DNA from 2 places in the Shewanella sp. WE21 genome. Region 2 is predicted to be linked to the other one. Evidence: predicted binding sites of a transcription regulator. Region 2 holds the regulator's gene; the other holds the start of a gene.
The links. The regulator LexA, encoded in region 2, represses DNA repair genes until DNA is damaged. The targets are predictions, from matches to a motif close to TACTGTATNNNNATACAGTA.
Positions count from the first base shown of each region.

Region 1: the regulator LexA is predicted to act here: its motif matches at 7,227-7,246, upstream of dinB (DNA polymerase IV).

Region 1 covers NZ_CP023019.1:652,023-661,362, forward strand. The annotation lists gene CKQ84_RS02750 (aminoacyl-histidine dipeptidase) at 3-1,463, shown strand; gene CKQ84_RS02755 (cache domain-containing protein) at 1,708-2,262, shown strand; gene CKQ84_RS02760 (methyl-accepting chemotaxis protein) at 2,358-4,004, shown strand; gene CKQ84_RS02765 (DMT family transporter) at 4,158-5,090, opposite strand; gene CKQ84_RS02770 (LysR family transcriptional regulator) at 5,183-6,082, shown strand; gene dinB (DNA polymerase IV) at 6,127-7,203, opposite strand; gene bfr (bacterioferritin) at 7,407-7,874, opposite strand; gene bfr (bacterioferritin) at 7,884-8,357, opposite strand; gene nqrM ((Na+)-NQR maturation NqrM) at 8,611-8,835, opposite strand; gene CKQ84_RS02795 (FAD:protein FMN transferase) at 8,851-9,340, opposite strand, start outside.
Region 2 covers NZ_CP023019.1:1,582,533-1,591,872, forward strand. The annotation lists gene CKQ84_RS06770 (efflux RND transporter permease subunit) at 1-1,070, shown strand, start outside; gene CKQ84_RS06775 (ribonuclease T2) at 1,289-2,455, shown strand; gene CKQ84_RS06780 (VOC family protein) at 2,532-3,305, opposite strand; gene mtr (tryptophan permease) at 3,454-4,710, opposite strand; gene plsB (glycerol-3-phosphate 1-O-acyltransferase PlsB) at 4,710-7,133, opposite strand; gene lexA (transcriptional repressor LexA) at 7,294-7,914, shown strand; gene CKQ84_RS06800 (cell division inhibitor SulA) at 7,911-8,423, shown strand; gene coxB (cytochrome c oxidase subunit II) at 8,827-9,340, shown strand, end outside.

The DNA.
Region 1 (9,340 bases), 930 kb from region 2:
AAGTGACAGCCTTAAGTCAGTTATACCCGCAGCCATTATGGCAATGGTTCGAACAAATTTGCGCGATTCCCCATCCATCTAAGCATGAGCAAGCCTTAAGCCAGCACATTCAAGCGTGGGCTAAAAGCAAACAACTTGCCGTCGTTGAGGATGCCGTTGGCAACTTGATCATCCGTAAACCTGCGACGCTGGGTATGGAAGATCGTAAAATCGTGGTTATTCAAGCCCATATCGATATGGTGCCACAAAAAAATGCCGATAAAGTGCATGATTTTACTAAAGATCCTATCGAAGCTTATGTCGATGGCGATTGGGTTAAAGCCAAGGGTACAACCTTAGGTTCAGATAACGGTATTGGCATGGCATCGGCTTTAGCCATTTTAGGCTCTGATGATATCAAGCACGGCCCATTAGAAGTGCTGCTGACGATAGATGAAGAAGCGGGCATGACAGGCGCCTTCGGTTTACAGGCTGGCATGTTAGACGCTGACATTCTGATCAATACCGACTCAGAACAAGAAGGTGAAATCTACATGGGTTGCGCCGGCGGTGTCGATGCTCAAATCACCCTGCCTATGGTGTGGCAAGCCTCTGAGCAAAGTTACTCAGCCTTTAGCCTGCACTTATCTGGCTTAAAAGGGGGTCACTCTGGGGTGAACATTCACTTAGGTCGTGGTAATGCCAACAAGCTATTGGCGCGTTTCCTCTTTGAAAATGCAGATGATTTAGCGTTGGAGTTGACCCAATTTAGCGGCGGTTCACTGCGTAATGCGATTCCACGGGAAGCCAACATCAGCTTTATGTTGCCAGAAGAAAACGTCAGCGCCTTAAACGAAAAAGTCGCTGAGTTTGAAGCGCTTATCCGCACCGAACTCGCCATTGCCGATCCCGATATGCGTTTAGTGTTAAACACTATCCCAACACCAAAACGTGTGATGAGTGAAAACAGCCAAAATACCCTGATCGATTTGCTGCATGTGTGCCCGAACGGCGTGATCCGCATGAGTGATGAAGTCGAAGGTGTGACTGAAACCTCGCTCAACGTTGGCGTTATCAGCACTAACGATGAAGAAGTCACTATCCTGTGCCTTATCCGCTCGCTGATCGATTCTGGCCGTACTCAAGTCGAAGGCATGTTAACTGCGCTGACCAATTTAGCCGGAGCCGATATCGATTTAAGCGGTGCTTACCCAGGCTGGAAGCCAGATAACAGCTCACCTGTAATGGCGATAGTGCGCGAAACCTATCAAGACATTTACCACAAAGAGCCAGTGATCATGGTGATCCATGCGGGTCTCGAGTGTGGCCTATTCAAGAAACCCTATCCAGACATGGACATGGTCTCGATTGGTCCCACCATTCGCTATCCACACGGTCCAGACGAAATGGTAAATATCACCACAGTCGGCCAATATTGGACATTATTATTAGCCGTACTCGAGCGCATTCCAGTCAAGGCTTAATGCTCTAACCTTACCCTAGCTCACTCAATTCAAGGCCACATCTGCTCAAGTCAGATGTGGCCTTATTTTTTACCGCGGATTCTATTTGTGAAAAAATGCCGTCGATAAAATTTTTATGAAAGAACTGAATAACTTGAATTTTCTACTATAGTTGTTCTGTCTGACCCTAACGTATTTTTGCTTATCGCGCTTTTAGAGATAACCGCTTTCCCCTTCAATACTGTGACCTTAAGGAATAGAGATCATGAAATTTGGTAAAATCTTGTCAGCCGCCGCACTACTGCTCAGCAGTAACCTCAGTTTCGCCGAAGAAGTCCCCAAAGCCGTTATCGACCTAGCCGATTCACTGATGCCATTAGGCAGAGAAGTGGTACTGGTGAATGCCGTTAAAGCGCAAAATGCCCAAGGCAAAAGCTTAGATTCAATCAAAACATTAGATGAAAAATGGATTGCCACCGCAGGTATTGATGACTTTATGTCATCCCTGATGAACAACGAAGCGGCCAAGTTTCTCACGACCTTCGAAGCCAGCAAACCTTACTACCAAGAAATTTTCCTCATGGACAATCAAGGCGCGAACGTCGCTATGATCAGTAAAACTTCAGATTATTGGCAGGGTGATGAAGATAAATGGCAAAAATCCTTCGCCAATGGCAAAGGTGATAAACACATAGGTCCGGTCAAGTTTGACGAGAGCTCCCAAGCCTATCTAGTACAAATTTCTATTCCAGTGATGGATGGCGATGCTGCAATTGGTGCTATCACGATTGGGATCAACCTAGATCAATTTGGACTCTAATTGCCAGAGAACGCCAGTGATGGGCTGCATCCTCTTACCACAGAGGTTATTGCGGCTCTCACCTTTTCAGTGCATCAATCAAGGAGGGCGTGACTATGGAATGGTATAAAGATCTATCCGTTAATCAGAAACTGACTTATCCGAGTCTGCTACTCGCCGGCGTAGTCATCTTCGCCTCTTCAACTGGCATTTTAGGACTCAAAGCCTTAAATCACAGCGCGAATACACTCGCGCTTGAGTACTTACCTAGCCAATCTGAACTCCTACAGGCCGATAAAGAGCTTTATCAAGCTCAAGTGGCCGAGCGCAGCCTGATGTTTGTTAACGTGGGCACAGACTCTTACAACGACCTTTTAAAGCAGCACACTAATAGTATCTCTCTGGTTAAAGAACATATTGATAAGTTTGCCGATGTGACCACAAGTCCCCTCGCTAAAGATAAGCTCAATGAATTAAATCACAGTTTCGATACTTGGCGAGCGACAACCACAGAAATCAGTAATCAACGCACCCAAAATGGCCGTAACGGTAGAACGACGGCGATTGATCTTAGTTTCGGTCAAGCAGCAACGCAATTCGAGCAACTACACCAGAACATTAATCATTTAATCAATGATTTAAATAGTAATACTACCGCAGCGATAGCCCAAGTAGATGATGATGCCAATCATGGACAACAGATGCAGTTAATTGCCTTAGCCATCAGTCTCTTGATCTGCATACTCTTTATCGTTGCACTGCCTAAACTCATCAGCAAACCGCTGGCGGTTTTACTCGCAAAAATCCACGACATTACCGATGGTGATGGCGATTTGACCGAACGAGTCCACTTAACCTCTAAAGACGAGCTTGGTGATCTCGCCAAGGCATTCAATCATTTTCTCGATAACTTACATGGTATTATCTCGCAATTTAAACAGTCTACATCAGAGCTCAACACCGCTGCCGAAGGTCTAGCCAAAACCAGCGCATCAGCAAAACATACCTTGATGGATCAACAAGCTGCCACCCACAGAATCGCCGATGCCAGCGATCATATTGCCGCCTCAGTACAAGAAGTATCAGTCAGTGCCAGTCATGCCGCCGATGCCGCTAAACAAGCCGACATATTTACCGCCGACGGTCAGGCAAGAGTGAAAAAAACCATCAATGTGATTCGTGAACTTGCGGGAGATGTAGGCACGGCAGAAATGCAGATCAATAAACTCGAACAGGAAGGCCAACATATTGGCCGCGTGCTTGAGGTGATTCAAGCCATTGCCGAACAGACGAATCTATTAGCCCTTAATGCTGCAATTGAAGCGGCGCGCGCGGGCGAACAAGGACGCGGCTTTGCAGTGGTTGCCGATGAAGTGCGATCCCTTGCCTCTAAGACTCACCAATCCACCGAAGAAATTAAATTAATGATCGCCAATGTGCAAAATGGCACTCAAAGCGCTGTGGCAGCGATTAATATCGGTAATGAAAAGGCTATCTCAAGCGTAGAAGCCGCCAGTAATGCCGGTGAAGCCTTAGCGCATATTGCAGAAATGGTCAGCCAAATTAGTGAGATGAACAATCAAATCGCCCTCGCGGCTAAAGCGCAAACCACTATGGCCAACGAGAGTCATCAGAATATTCAACACATTGCCGAACAGTCGGAGGAAAGTCTAAGAACCACTGATGAAATCTACGCAGCAAGCGTACAACTCTCGTCAATGGCGAGTAATCTCACGGCGCTGGTCAGCCGCTTTAAACTGTAATTTGTTGAGAGTGAAAGCTTTTATATAAGTTACCTTTTGTAAATCAGTGATGTTTGAAAGGTCCCCTCAAACGAATAAGGGAGCATAAACCTGTCGCAGTGATTATCTGAATTCAGGTGCTCCCTTATATTTAAACAGCAAAGCTAGCACAGATTAGCAGCGCTTAACCACTAAGCCTCTTGCCGCGCGTAAGTTGACTAACATGGGTAACATCAACGCAAGGATCACTATCAGCATCCCTACCAATTGAATTTCCGTCACCGCCTGCCCCATGGCTAACGCCGTTAATGCTGCAAAAACGGGCACGAGATTAAAAAAAATCGATGCCTTAGCGGGGCCAAGCGCCTTAACACCGTTAATCCAAAACAGATAACCGAGCACAGTGGCGAACAAACCTATGTAGAGCACGCTAGAAAAAGCCGTTGCCGACAGTTCCATCAACTCCAGCCAAGGGTGAAACTCACCGCGGCCAAGCCCAACCACGGACATAGACACACTGGCAGCTATCATACTCAGCAAGGTAAAGGGCAACACTGGCAACCAATGGCCGACCCGTTGCGAACAAATGGTATAACCACTCCACGCCAACATGCCGGCGGCAATCATCACATCACCTTGGTTAAAACTAAAGTTGAGCAACTGCTGCACACTACCGTTGGTGATCACTAGCAGTACGCCCGCCAATCCACCCACTAAGCTAAACACTTGTTGTCTGCTGAGCCATTCACGCTGTAATAGCGCATTGACGATTGAAGTCACCAGCGGGCTGAGCGCCATAATCAAGGCACCATTGGCAGCAGAGGTATGCTGCAGGCCATTAAATAACGCCAGATTTAAGCCGCCCACACCAATCACACCCACTAACGCTATGACAATATATTGCGCCAAACTCAATTTGGGCCAAACCTGACGAGTAAAAACGATATATAACGCTAGAGTCACAGCCGCAATGGTAAAACGCCAGAAGACGAGGGATTCTCCTGACATCTCCTCCAGCACTCGCTTAGCAATAGGAAACACACTGCCCCAGCTAAAAACGCAAATCAGTAGACAAACGAATGTCATGTAAGGTGTATGGGATTTCATATCGGCCTCTAGGGAGGTAATTGGGATTGAGCTTAGTTTATAAGTTTCATATATTATTAAAACCAACAAGATTGAGAGCTTAAATTCCAAATATGAAACTTAATTATTCCTTAGACGATATGCGCTTATTTTGGGTGGTGGCACAGCAAGGGAGTTTTAAGCTCGCGGCGCAGCACTTAGGCATTCCACCTTCAACCTTAAGCCGTCGAATCAATCTGTTAGAACAATCCTTAGGTCTGCGTTTACTGCACAGAGACGCCCATAGAGTCAACCTTACCGCCACAGGTCAGCGGTATCTCGAACGCTGCGGCCCGCTATTTATCGAGTTAAACCAGGTATCTGGTGAGTTGCATGCGGATAAACATCAAGCGGTTGGCAAATTGCGGATCTCGGCGCCCATCAATACAACCTATCGCTGGCTAGGTGAATCACTCAACGCCTTCCAACGGCATTATCCCAATATTGATATCGATTTAAGTCTGTCGAACATGAATATCGATGTCAGTGAAAACGCCATCGATATCGCCTTTCGAGTGGGCGAACCTAAAGATCCCGATTGGATTGCAAGGCCACTTACCACGATTAGCTTTGTACTTTGCACCAGCACATCGGCAACGCAGTGGCATGCGCTGCAATCCATTGAAGAGCTGGATCAGCATCCGGTTATCATCGCCAAGCCCACAAAAACGTGGCGTTTACAGCACAATAGCACAGGGCAAAATGTCGAGTTTGAACCAAGGGGGAATATCAAATTAGCCGTCGATGATATGGCGATTGCCTGTCAGGCCGTGGTGGCGGGGCTTGGGATTGGACTCATACCCATCAGCATGGCGAGTGAACAGATACGAAGTGGCAAACTCATTCAAATACTGCCCGAGTGGCAAGGTATTCCGCGTACCGCCTACTTGATGTATCGCGATCGGGACAACCTGCCCTTACGAGTCAGACTGTTAATTGATTTTATGTTGGCGAATCCACCCGAGGCTTATTGAGCCAATGCAGGCATGAGTCTGCGGCTTATCGACTCAATAAACGGCTAGAGTGCTAAATCCAGCTGAGTCTGGCCGTTTAAGCTTGTGGCGACGACAAGAGTAGAATCAGTAAGGCCAACTGAAATCCCCAATAGACGAATGCCGCGGCCTTCTTGCCTTTCCATAGCCTGTGCGAGTAGCTCATAGAACATTACAATCGAGACTTCATCGCTCCGGTGCTCAATTGTAGTCTGCTTGAAATCGTTAAACTTAAGTTTGACCACCTGTTTATGTATTTTGCGTTCCTTAGCACTGCGACTTAAACGCAACGACAGTTCTTGGATCAAACTCGGCATCACCTGCTGGCACTGCTCTAAGCTATAAATATCCTTTGCTAATGTGGTTTCAACCCCCACTGATTTGCGCTCTCTGTCGGCAGAAATCCCCCGTTCATCTATGCCTTGGGAACGCTCAATCAACACACCACCAAACTTACCGAATCGCGCTAAGAGCTCAGGTTTAGAATAAGCTTGCACATCACCACAGGTATTGAGCCCGAGCGAAGAGAGCTTTTCTGCGGTGACTTTACCAACACCGGGAATTTTACGCAGCGATAAGGTCTTAACAAACTCAGAAAGCGTCTCTGGCGTAATGACATATTGGCCGTTTGGCTTGTTCAGATCCGAGGCGACCTTAGCTAAAAATTTTACTGGCGCGATACCCGCCGATGCGGTTAAACCCGTTTCGGCTAAGATATCGCGACGAATCGCTTGGGCAATCAAGGTCGCAGAGCCCTTATAATGTTGGCACTCACTCACATCCAAATAAGCTTCATCTAAGGAAAGCGGCTCAATTAATTGGGTATAGCGGGAAAATATTTCACGAATTTGTAGCGACACTTCTTTGTAAACTTGCATCCGACCCGGAACTAAAATCAGCTCAGGGCACAACTTAAAGGCATAAGCCGTTGCCATTGCTGAACGTACACCGAATTTACGTGCCTCGTAACTGCAAGTGCTGATAACACCGCGACGGTCGCTACTGCCACCCACGGCTAAAGGCTTGCCACGGTACTCAGGAAAGTCGCGCATTTCCACTGCAGCAAAATAGCAGTCCATATCGATATGAATAATTTTTCGCACGTTGAATTCCTCCAACGCCAAAATACTGTATATAAAAACAGTAATCAAGTATTCCTGATAGATTTGGGGCCAATAAGATGTGGCCTAGCGCTGAAAAAGAGAACAAGACAAGTGTGAGGAACAACAGACATGCTTAATAACTGAGTTTCCTAGGCCATTACACTCAGTGGCCTAGGTATTTACTCAACCTAACAATCTAAGGCTCACATCTTAGTTTGCAGGTAGTTTTGCAGCCCAACACGGTCGATAAGCCCAAGTTGTTTTTCGAGCCAATACATATGGTCAGACTCTGTATCGTCGAGTAATACTTCAAGGATTTCGCGGGTCTGGTAATCTTGCTTCTGCTCACACAGTGCAATCACTTTGCGCAAATCGTCCGCGACCTTGTATTCGTAGGCGAGATCATTACGTAGCATTTCTTCTACATCTTTACCTATGTTCAATGCCTCACGGGCGGCAACATTGGGTGTACCTTCGAGGAATAAAATGCGCTGCACTAATTTGGCTGCATGGGCTTTCTCATCATCTGACTCATGGGCGATACGCTCATAGAGTTCATTCAGGCCCCAATCTTCATACATATGGGCATGGACAAAATACTGATCCATTGCCGAGAGTTCTCCCGTTAGGAGTCGATTTAACGCATCGATGACGTCTTTATCGCCTTTCATATCTTGCTCCTATTGGTCGCTAATTTGCGATTGTAGATAATTTTGAATACCGGTTAGCGTAATGAGCTCTTGCTGCGACTCGAGCCAATCTAAGTGCTCTTCTTCGTCTTCGAGAATATCTTCCAGCAGATCGCGGCTCACATAGTCCTGTTCGGCTTCACACAAGCTAATCGCATCACGCAGCAATGTAAGCTGCTCTTGCACCATGGCCAGATCGCAGTCGAGCATCTCTTGGCTATGTTCACCAATGCGAAGTTTTTCGAGTTGTTGCAGATTAGGCAGACCTTCCAAAAACAGCACTCGCTCGATGAGCTTATCGGCGTGCTTCATATCTTGGATGGATTTTTTGTATTCGACGTGGTTTAACTTCTCTAAGCCCCAATGTTTAAACATGCGGGCATGGAGGAAATATTGATTGATGGCGGTCAACTCACAGGTAAGCACCCGATTCAGTTGCCCAACCACTTTAGGATGACCTTTCATAAGTTACTATCCTCGGTAAGCGTGAAAAGATTGATCTAAATCAAGCTTCTAGCCTAGTACAATTTATCGACCAACTCAAATTATCTTTATATTTCACTCACTTAATGATGAAAAGCATTCTCATTCCTGCTTAGATTAACTTGCTATCCCACTCTAATCCCAAGGATAAATCTCAAATGATTAACCCGTGTAAGAAAATACGAAGTAAAAAAATAGCCCCCTAAATCGGAGGCTATGATCGAATCAAGACTATTTAGATAATGCGGTCTTTCGTTAACTTCTCACGACGCGCTTCTTCAGCGGCCATACGACGTTTACGTTTGTCACAAGGGTCATCACAATCACACGCTTTCTCAATCCCTAGAACACCTAAACCGCCACAACTTCCTTCAACGGCTTTGCGCTTGATGAGATAACCAATCGACATGAGCAAAAAGAAGACTAACAAGATCACAAATGCCGCAATAAAAGAGGTCATGGTTTACTCCAAAAACTAAATAAGGAAAGGCTTGAAGGCGTCGCTGTAATAAACCTTAAATCCGTCGCCTTGCTTTTCGATTAGCATTATCGCCAAGTGTTCCTTCTTGGCAAGCTCCAATGATGCTTCTGTGCCCAAAACCATCATGGCCGTCGCAAAACCGTCGGCCGTCATACAATTTTGATGCAATACAGTCACGGATGCTAACTTATGATTTATCGGCAAACCAGTACGCGGATCGATTATATGCGTAAAACGTTGGCCGTCTTCTTCATAATAATTACGATAGTCACCAGAGGTCGCCATCGCCATAGTACCAGGTGCAATAACCTGCTGTACGGCTTCAGAGCCATCATTGGTCGGTTGCTCTATAGCAACACGCCAAGAGCTTCCATCACCTTTGGCACCTTTGATACTCAGTTCGCCACCAATTTCAACTAAATACCCAGTCGCATGGTATTTATCAAGAATAGAAGCGATTTTATCAACCCCAAATCCCTTCGCG
Region 2 (9,340 bases):
ACGAACTGCAAAGCATAGGAGCTAAGATAGAAGCTATCTTAAGCAAAGTACCACACACAAAGTCAGCCTATGCTGAACGCAGTGGCGGCGGGCGTTATATCGATATCACTCCCAAACTGGATGTCGCCGCACGTTACGGTATGTCACTGCAAGATATTCAAGACGTGGTGCGTTACGCCATTGGCGGTATGGATATTGGCGAGTCGGTACAAGGGGCTGAGCGCTATCCCATCAACCTACGTTATCCCCGTGAGCTTCGCGATAATATCGAAAAGCTGCGCGAGCTCCCTGTGATCACTAAATCGGGAAATTATCTACCACTGCGAAATTTAGCGGATATAGAAATCACCGATGGCGCACCTATGCTCACCAGTGAAAACGGTCGCTTAATCTCTTGGGTGTTTATCGATATTGAAGGCACGTCTATCGGCGAATACATTACTACCGCCAAGCAAGCATTAACTGCCGAACTTAAAGTGCCCCCGCGCTACAGCTATACCTTCGCAGGACAGTACGAGTATATGCAGCGAGTCGATGCAAAACTGAAGCAAGTGATCCCTATGGCCTTAGGTGTGATATTCATCCTGTTGATGATGACATTTGGCTCTACTTTGCAGGCGAGTATTATCATGCTTAGCCTCCCCTTCGCGCTGGTCGGCAGCACTTGGCTATTGTATCTACTGGATTACAACATCTCAGTCGCAGTCGCAGTCGGTATGATTGCTTTGGCGGGCGTTGCCGCGGAATTTGGGGTAATCATGCTGATTTACCTCAATAATGCCATTAAGCACAGGCAAGAAAAGAATAACTATCATACAGTAACCGATCTCAAAGAAGCGTTAATGGAAGGTGCCGTTATGCGGATCCGCCCCAAAGCCATGACAGTAGCGACCATCTTCTTCGGCCTACTCCCCATTATGTGGGGTGCAGGATCGGGTAACGATGTGATGCAGAAAATTGCCGCACCTATGGTCGGCGGCATGGTTACGGCCCCATTACTGTCACTGTTTGTACTACCCGCGCTTTATCTACTGATTTATTCGCGTAAATTAAAGAAAGACGCGGCGTAATTGAGTGTACGGCGCTAGAACACCGATAAAAATCCCCTCAAACCATTAAAGTTTGAGGGGATTTTTTCATTCAATCAGATTAAAAATCTAATTTTGCAACACTGCCATACACAACTCTGAGTAAAATAAGCCTCTAAGTTTATAGCGCTTATGTGTACCATTGACTCAGTGCCACACAGAATTGACTCAATTCACTGCCGCAGGAAGGATCCCATCACATGACCAAGTCATTTTGTTTAACCATCAGCCGGATATGGCCGCAAGCACTTTCCCTTAAAACCCCATCACGTGCGTTACTTGCCGCATTCGGTTTATGCTCTGCGCTCATCATTACAGCACCCACCTTTGCCGCACCCGCAACCGGTGAATTCGTTGCCGACAAACGCTGTGAGCTATTTCAATCGAAAAATAAGCAGACGAATCCAGATCAATGGCAGAGCAATATTGGTGAGCGCTACCCTGTACTTGAAATCCTCGGCAATAGCGCTAAACCTGATTGGCTAAGAGTGCGCACCAATGCGGTGAAGTCTCCCATGCGTTGGATCAGCGGCGATTGTGGTCAATATCTATCTAATGTTGCTGGCAGTAATTTATCAACACCTGCAACGGCGGCGGAACCGGCGCAAACAACCACGGCATCGGACATCAAAGCAAAAAGCCGAGATAGCCTTAAAGAGCATGGTACCCCAGAGAAACGCCAAGGGAATCAATGTCAAATCGGTGGAGAATTCGATGCTAACGTGCTCGCATTAAGCTGGCAAAGCACCTTTTGTGAACTCTATGGCCGCCGTAAAGCCGAATGCCGCGCCCTCAGCCAAACGCCAGAATCGAGCCAATGGCAACACTTCAGCCTGCACGGACTGTGGCCGAATAAACAACAATGCGGCACGCGATATGGCTATTGCAGCACAGTCAAACTGCAACCGAATGATTTCTGTACTTATCCGGAGTTTGAACTGAATCCATCGGTGCGCAAAAATTTAGAAGAAGTCATGCCAAGCGCCCAATATGGCACCTGTTTAGAACGCCACGAATGGTGGAAACACGGCACTTGCCGTAGCCAAGACCCTAACGAGTACTTTTTATTGGCAACCCAGCTGACCCAAGCGGTCAATGCCTCGGCATGGGTACAAAAATTTATTCATGACAACATAGGTAAGAGTGTCAGTAAAAGTGAGTTAAACCAAAGTTTTGATAGCAGCTTCGGTCAAGGCGCTCACACTAAAATGAGTCTAGAATGTGGCAAGGGATTACTGAGTGAAATCCGCATTAACTTGCCCGAAGTCATTAAAACTTCTGACTCCTTACCTAGCCTACTCGCCAAAGCCAATAAGGCCTCAAAAGGCTCTTGCCCTGAAACAATCATGATTGATAACGCTAATTAAACAAATAGTTAGACAAATAAAAACGGCGATTTAGCGTCGCCGTTTTTAACCTTAATGACAGCACTTAATATGGCAATCACATCTGATTAAGCTTGATCACCGCAAAGGTAGCGCCTTGGGCGTCAGCAATGACAGAAAATCGTCCTACATCAGGGATATCACTAGGCGGAATGCACACTTGCGCACCTAAGATTTGGGCTTTCTCAGCAAACGCATCGCAATCAGCCACCACAAAATAGAGCAACCAGTGGGGAGAAATATCGCCCCACTCAGGCATTATCGTCATCATACCGCCGATGGATTGACCATCAAGCTGCCATTCTGAGTATTCAATGTCTGGCATGTCACTTGGCATGTTGGTCCAAGGGAAGATTTTGCAGTAAAAGGCTTCTTCAGTGCGCGGCTCTTTGCAAGCCAGCTCAACCCAGCAAAGGGTATTGAGTTCACCCTGACGGCGAGCACCTATGTGGTTCTTCGCTTGCCATAAAGCAAAGCGTGCGCCTTCAGGATCACTGACCTGCGTCATCACGCCCGCATCACCCACAATATGCGGCCCCATGTGCACTTGGCCGCCCGCCGCTTGAATCGCTGCAATGCTGGCATCCATATCATCGACGGCAAAGTAGATACGCCAGTGGCTGGGGATATGTGCTTCTGACTCAGGGATTTGATACATGGCGCCTAAGTCATCTCCCGCTAAATTAAATAGCGAAAAGTGACCTTCAGGGATCGGCATTTCGACCGAGTTCCAACCAAATAACGCTTGGTAAAATGCTGTAGCTCCCTGCCAATCATGGCTTGCAAGTTCAACCCAACATGCATGTCCTTGTGCGTACTGAGTCATTTTCATTATCAGCTCCTTTGTTTTAACAATCATTCGAGTTAAGCCTGAGTTTGTATTTCTGTCCAGTATTCAGGTTAAAAAGATCTGTAAGACAAAACTCAACCGCTAAAGACAAAAAAGCCCTCACATGGAGGGCTTAAATCATCACAACAAATTAGGAATATTGCGGCAGTAAATTTGCCATCGCGAGCAGATGACATGCACCCGTGACTATGCCAAATAACACCACAAGAATAATCAGCGGTGTACCGCCTATCACTCTAAAACCTGTGCTATCGGGGAACAACTGCCGCGATTTATAGGCCATCAGCGCCGGGACGATTACCGCCCACACTGTCGCCGCTAATGCCGCAAAGCCAATCGCTACTAAGAAGCCATCGGGAAACAGTAATCCTAAAATCGTTGGCGGCACAAAGGTCACTAACGCGGTTTTCATTCGGCCAGAGCGTGAATCATCAAAACCAAACAAATCAGCAAGATAATCGAACAGACCTAAGGTCACCCCTAAGAAAGATGAAGCCACGGCTAAGTTAGCAAACAGGGTCAACATACTGTTTAACCAGCTACTCGCCATCACCTCAGACAAAGCGCCCACCAACACACCCATATTGCCGCCTTGGGCAATAATGTCGATAAACTGGCTGCGGGGAATATTGCCCATAGTCGCCACTAACCAACAGACATAAATCACCAGCGCGATAAAGGTGCCGACGAAAATCGCCTTGATAATGGTGGAGGAATCTTTGCCGTAATACTTCACTAAGCTGGGGACGTTACCATGGTAACCAAAGCTAGCGAGACCAAAGGGCAGCGCCGCCCACAGATAAGGTGAAAAGCTGTTATTACCATCGGGTTCGAGCAACTTAGTCACATCAATTTCGATCAATAAATTGCCGATAGCGAGGAAGAAGGTAATGATCATACCGCCGAGCATAATCGTGGTAATCCGATCCACGGCTTTAGTACTGATCAATACTATACTCGCCAATACTATGGCAAACACCAGCCCTGCCACGCTTTGCGGTAACTCAATTCCCATGCCCTGCAAGCTGTGATTCACAATCGAACCACCGCCGCTGATATAGGCATAGGTCAAAATATACAACACGAAAGCGATAGAAACGCCGTTCACTATCCGCCAAAACTGCCCAAGAGTTTGCTTGCTTAAGGTATCGAAGCTAGCACCGGGTTCGAAATGTAAATTGGTTTCGAGCAACAATAAGCCCGACATCAACATGCAAAACCAAATACCCAATAACATTAAAATCGAATAGCCAAACCACATACCTGCACCGACCACGGGCAGAGAAAACATCCCAGCACCTACGGTCGTGCCAGCAATAATCATGGCACCACCAAGCAAGGACTTACCTGCGGGCTTATGCTTAGCCGCATTCATATGATTTGCCATTAAACTGTGTGCTCCGCGGTGACACTCGCCACTATCGTTTGTCTCACTGACGGACGTAATAAGCTATTGGCCTGATCTCGTATGCGATTGATATTGGACTTATCTTCACTATCCGCCAGATATCCCAATTCTTTGAGCTTCACGCTCAAAGTACCGTAGAGTTTTTTATCGTAGAATTCAGGCGCGGTAATACCATGTAAAGCCCCTAAACGCTGGGCGAGTAAATGGCTCTCAGACTCAAGTTCTGAGCGCTCCATCTTAGGTCTGTTCGCTAACAGATTGAAAATAATAGCGTAGCGTTGCAAAGTTTCACTCACTGAACTGGCTAACAACAATAATTGGCTTGAGTGCTCAGGCACGACAGCTAAAGTATCTGTCTCAACTACTAAACCTTGCCCAATCAGGAAATCCAGTACTTGCTCAACATAGGCTGGTAAGTCTTTAATTCCCATGAAGAGTTCGGCTTTCAGCAGTGGATAAAAATCGGCAACGATTGAAACCACTTGCTGGCGCAGGATCTGTTCATTGTGGGTTAAACAACTCGCAATTAATGAAGGAACAATAAATAAGTGAATGATATTGTTACGATAGTAAGTCATAGACACAGCCTGACTCGCTTCGATAGACACTATTTCCCCTAAAGGATCGGCACTAACAACAAACTTGTTCAGCTCTAAACCTTGCTGCACTAAATGCTTACCATCACCTTCGGCAACAGATGTATAAGAAGTGTAAGGCACTTTTTTGAGTAGGGTCAGATACAAATCAAGCTGACGCTCCAGCAGACTACGTTCTAAGGCGTTTTGATCTGTCGCCAGTAAAACTAAGCTAGTCAAAGTCACCGAACTCGCGGCTGCGGCATCATTGATACGCGTCATCACCCGATTAGCCAGCACGTTTACCGCTGGCGTTAACCAACTTGGTTTCTGCTCGGGATCATCGGCCAACTCAGCACGCCAGTTTGGCGCACGCTCATTTAAGAAATTTTGCAGGGTAATAGGCTCGCCAAAATTCACATAACCTTGGCCAAAATTACCTAATTTGCGAATGGCACCGAACACCTGCCACACAGATTCTTTTTTCTTTTTCTTACCGCTTAACTCTTTATGGTAAGTCGCCACTTCCATCACATGGTCATAGCCTAAATACACAGGCACAAGTGTGACAGGACGTTCAATACCGCGCAGTACGCTGTTCATCGTCATGGCGATCATGCCAGTTTTCGGCGCCAACAGACGGCCAGTACGTGAACGGCCACCTTCGGAGAAGTATTCCACCGAATAACCTTTAGCAAACAGCTGGTCTAAATACTCACGAAATACTGCGGTGTACAGCTTATTGCCATTAAAACTACGGCGGATAAAGAAGGCACCACCGCGACGGAACATAGGTCCCGCGGGCCAGAAATTGAGGTTAATGCCGGCAGCAATGTGCGGCGGAACCATGCCTTGATAATACAAAATATACGATAACAGCAGGTAATCCATGTGGCTGCGATGGCAAGGCACATAAACAATTTCGTGGCCATCGTGGTGCAGCTGGCGAACTTGCTCGGCGCCTTTAATGTTAATCCCGCTGTAAAGCTTGTTCCACAGCCAAGTTAAGAAACGCTCGGCAATACGCACTAAACTATCTGAGTAATCGGCAGCGATTTCATCGAGATACTCAATAGCCGTCTCGCGCGCTTGGGTCTCAGAAATCTTTTTACTGGCGGCTTCTTCTTGAATCGCTTTGCGCAGCGACTCAGATTTGAGCAACGAATGAAACAGTGCTTGGCGGTTTGGCAGCACAGGCCCTGTCATTACCTTACGTTGACGACGGAAATGCACGCGCGCAACCCGCGCTAACTTATGGGCAATCCCCATGTCGGTGCCATGTTCGTCAGCCATGTAACGCAGGGATACGGCATTCGAAAACTGCACGAAGTTATGTCGACCTAAGAACAGAATCATCAAGCACTTGCGTAGCCAAGTCGGGTTTTCCCGCTCAAATACGGCCGCCTTCATAGTGTCGTCTTCTTTCCCTGGCGTGCGACCCCAATACAAACTCACGGGCACCAGTTGAATATCCAATTCAGGACGTTCCTTATGCACGGCTAACAAACGCATAAAGCATTCGAGGAAAGGCTCATTACCAGCACGTTCGCCAAACAGTGGCTTACGCCCTTGAAGACAGACAACCCGAGGCGCAGTCACACCATTAGCCACTAGAGGCTCATAAGGGCTTGGTAAACCTAACTTAGCCGTTATTTCGCTCAAAGCAGCTATGTCACTAAGGGATTCTGTTTTCATCACATAAACAAGGGGTCTGGAAGCATCCAGATTCAGATCGGCAAAGGGATCCTGAGGCACCACAATAGTGTGCACTAAGTGTTTTTGGATCCAACGTAATGATTTCAACCAAAGAGAGTCGTGTTTAGGCATTATTCTTATGCAATTAAGTGCGTTTACTAGCCCGATAGAATACCAGACTATGGGCAATATTCGCTAATTCTCTCCAACATAGCTAAAAAGTGGTTAATACTTGCGCTGCAAACAATACTGTATATACTAACAGTAACTGTATAGAAAAACAGGAAACACCATGAGACCTTTGACGCCACGCCAAGCTGAAATTTTAGAGCTAATTAAACGAAATATTGCCGATACTGGCATGCCACCCACTCGGGCAGAAATCGCAACCCGTTTAGGTTTTAAGAGCGCCAATGCGGCTGAAGAACATCTTAAAGCGTTGGCAAAAAAGGGCTGCATTGAGATCATGCCAGGCACATCTCGAGGCATTCGTCTGCCTGCGGAAATCGAAGATTTGACTGAAACAGGTTTACCGCTCATCGGCCAAGTGGCCGCGGGTGAACCTATCCTCGCCCAAGAACATGTTGAACAGTACTACCAAGTCGACCCAAGCATGTTTCATCCCGCCGCCGATTTTTTACTGCGAGTAAAAGGCGACAGCATGAAAAATATCGGCATTCTCGAAGGTGATTTGCTGGCAGTTCATAAAGTAGAACAAGCTAGAAATGGTCAAGTGGTTGTCGCTAGAGTCGATGACGATGTCACTGTTAAACGTTTCGAAAAAAAAGGTAATGTAGTCTATCTACATGCCGAAAATGAAGATTACTCCCCGATTAAAGTGGATTTAGGCTTCCAAAGTTTAACAATTGAAGGACTCGCCGTCGGTGTGATCCGTAATGGAGATTGGCTATGAATAAACTACTTGGCAATGCCCCCCGCCATCCGGGCTTGTGGCTCGATGAAGTCCGTGATGCCGACTATGACTGGCACCATGCGCCCATCGCCTGCATGCCAACTAAGACTCAAGGTCGCCAAGAATTAATTCATCTGAGTGCACAACTCGCTCAGTTAAGCCAACAGGGCCGTTGGTTAGTGCTCATCAACCCTCCAAGTATTGGCTACAAGCAAATGCTCGCCAGCGCAGGTGTGCGTATGGATAGAGTTTTGCTGGTACATGCTAAAGATGAAGTCGAAACCCTGTGGGCGATGGAGAAAGCCCTGACAAGTGGTACGTCCAGTGCAGTCATTACTTGGACTCAATCATTGGATGCGCGGGATAATCGACGCCTACAAATCGTGGCTAAAAGTGCCCGAGCTATGGGCATAGTGCTTGAAGACGTAAACAGTCACTTACATGCCGACGTACGCATTGAGCAAGGCAATCTCTTCGGTCAGCAATCTTTTTTTAGCTCTGTACACTAAATATTCATTTAATTTTTTACCTTGAAAGCCGCCTCACCTATGAATGTGAGGCTTTTTTTTGGCAATTTTTCAGATAATTAGATAAATAAGTGATCTTGATCAATATTTAAACAGCAAGTATGGTTGGTTAAGTCGGTGATGATATATCACCTTCCGTGGTCAATGAATCGAGTATTTATCGAACTCGAAGCGCCACTAAAAATAGAGAACAGATTTATTTCAGCAGTATGTGCCAGCGTGGCTAATTACCAGCAGTAACAATACTTGATTAAAAGTAACAGCCGCCAACGCACGTTGAAGTCAAAAAAGCTTTTTTGGGAACTGAAGAGTTTGCATAGAGTTGAGACTTACTGTGTTGCTCTTCTTTGTAGTTGCTATTCGCAATTGGCAGAGGAGAAGTCTTGTGAAGCAATTGTTGTATTGTTTACTCGTGGTGCTTTTCGCACCACCGTTGACCGCCGCGGACATGCGGTTCAACATGACCCCTGGCGTGACCGAGATCAGTGGCAAGGTTTATCACTTGCACATGACCATCTTGTATATCTGCTGCGCAATAGGCCTAGTGGTCTTTGGCGTCATGATTTACGCCATGATCAACCACAGAAAATCCAAAGGCGCTGTCGCGTCCCACTTTCACGAAAGCACTAAAGTTGAAATCGCTTGGACGATTCTGCCATTTATCATTTTGATCTTAATGGCGATTCCAGCGACAAAAACTTTAATCGCAATGGAAGATCCCAGCAACGCCGATCTCACCGTAAAAGTCACGGGTTCACAATGGAAATGGCATTACAGCTATTTCGATCAAGATATTGATTTTTATAGCATACTGACAACACCCAGAGCACAAATCGAAGGCACCGAAACCAAGGGTGAAAACTATCTATTGGAAGTCGATAAACCGCTCGTTCTACCGA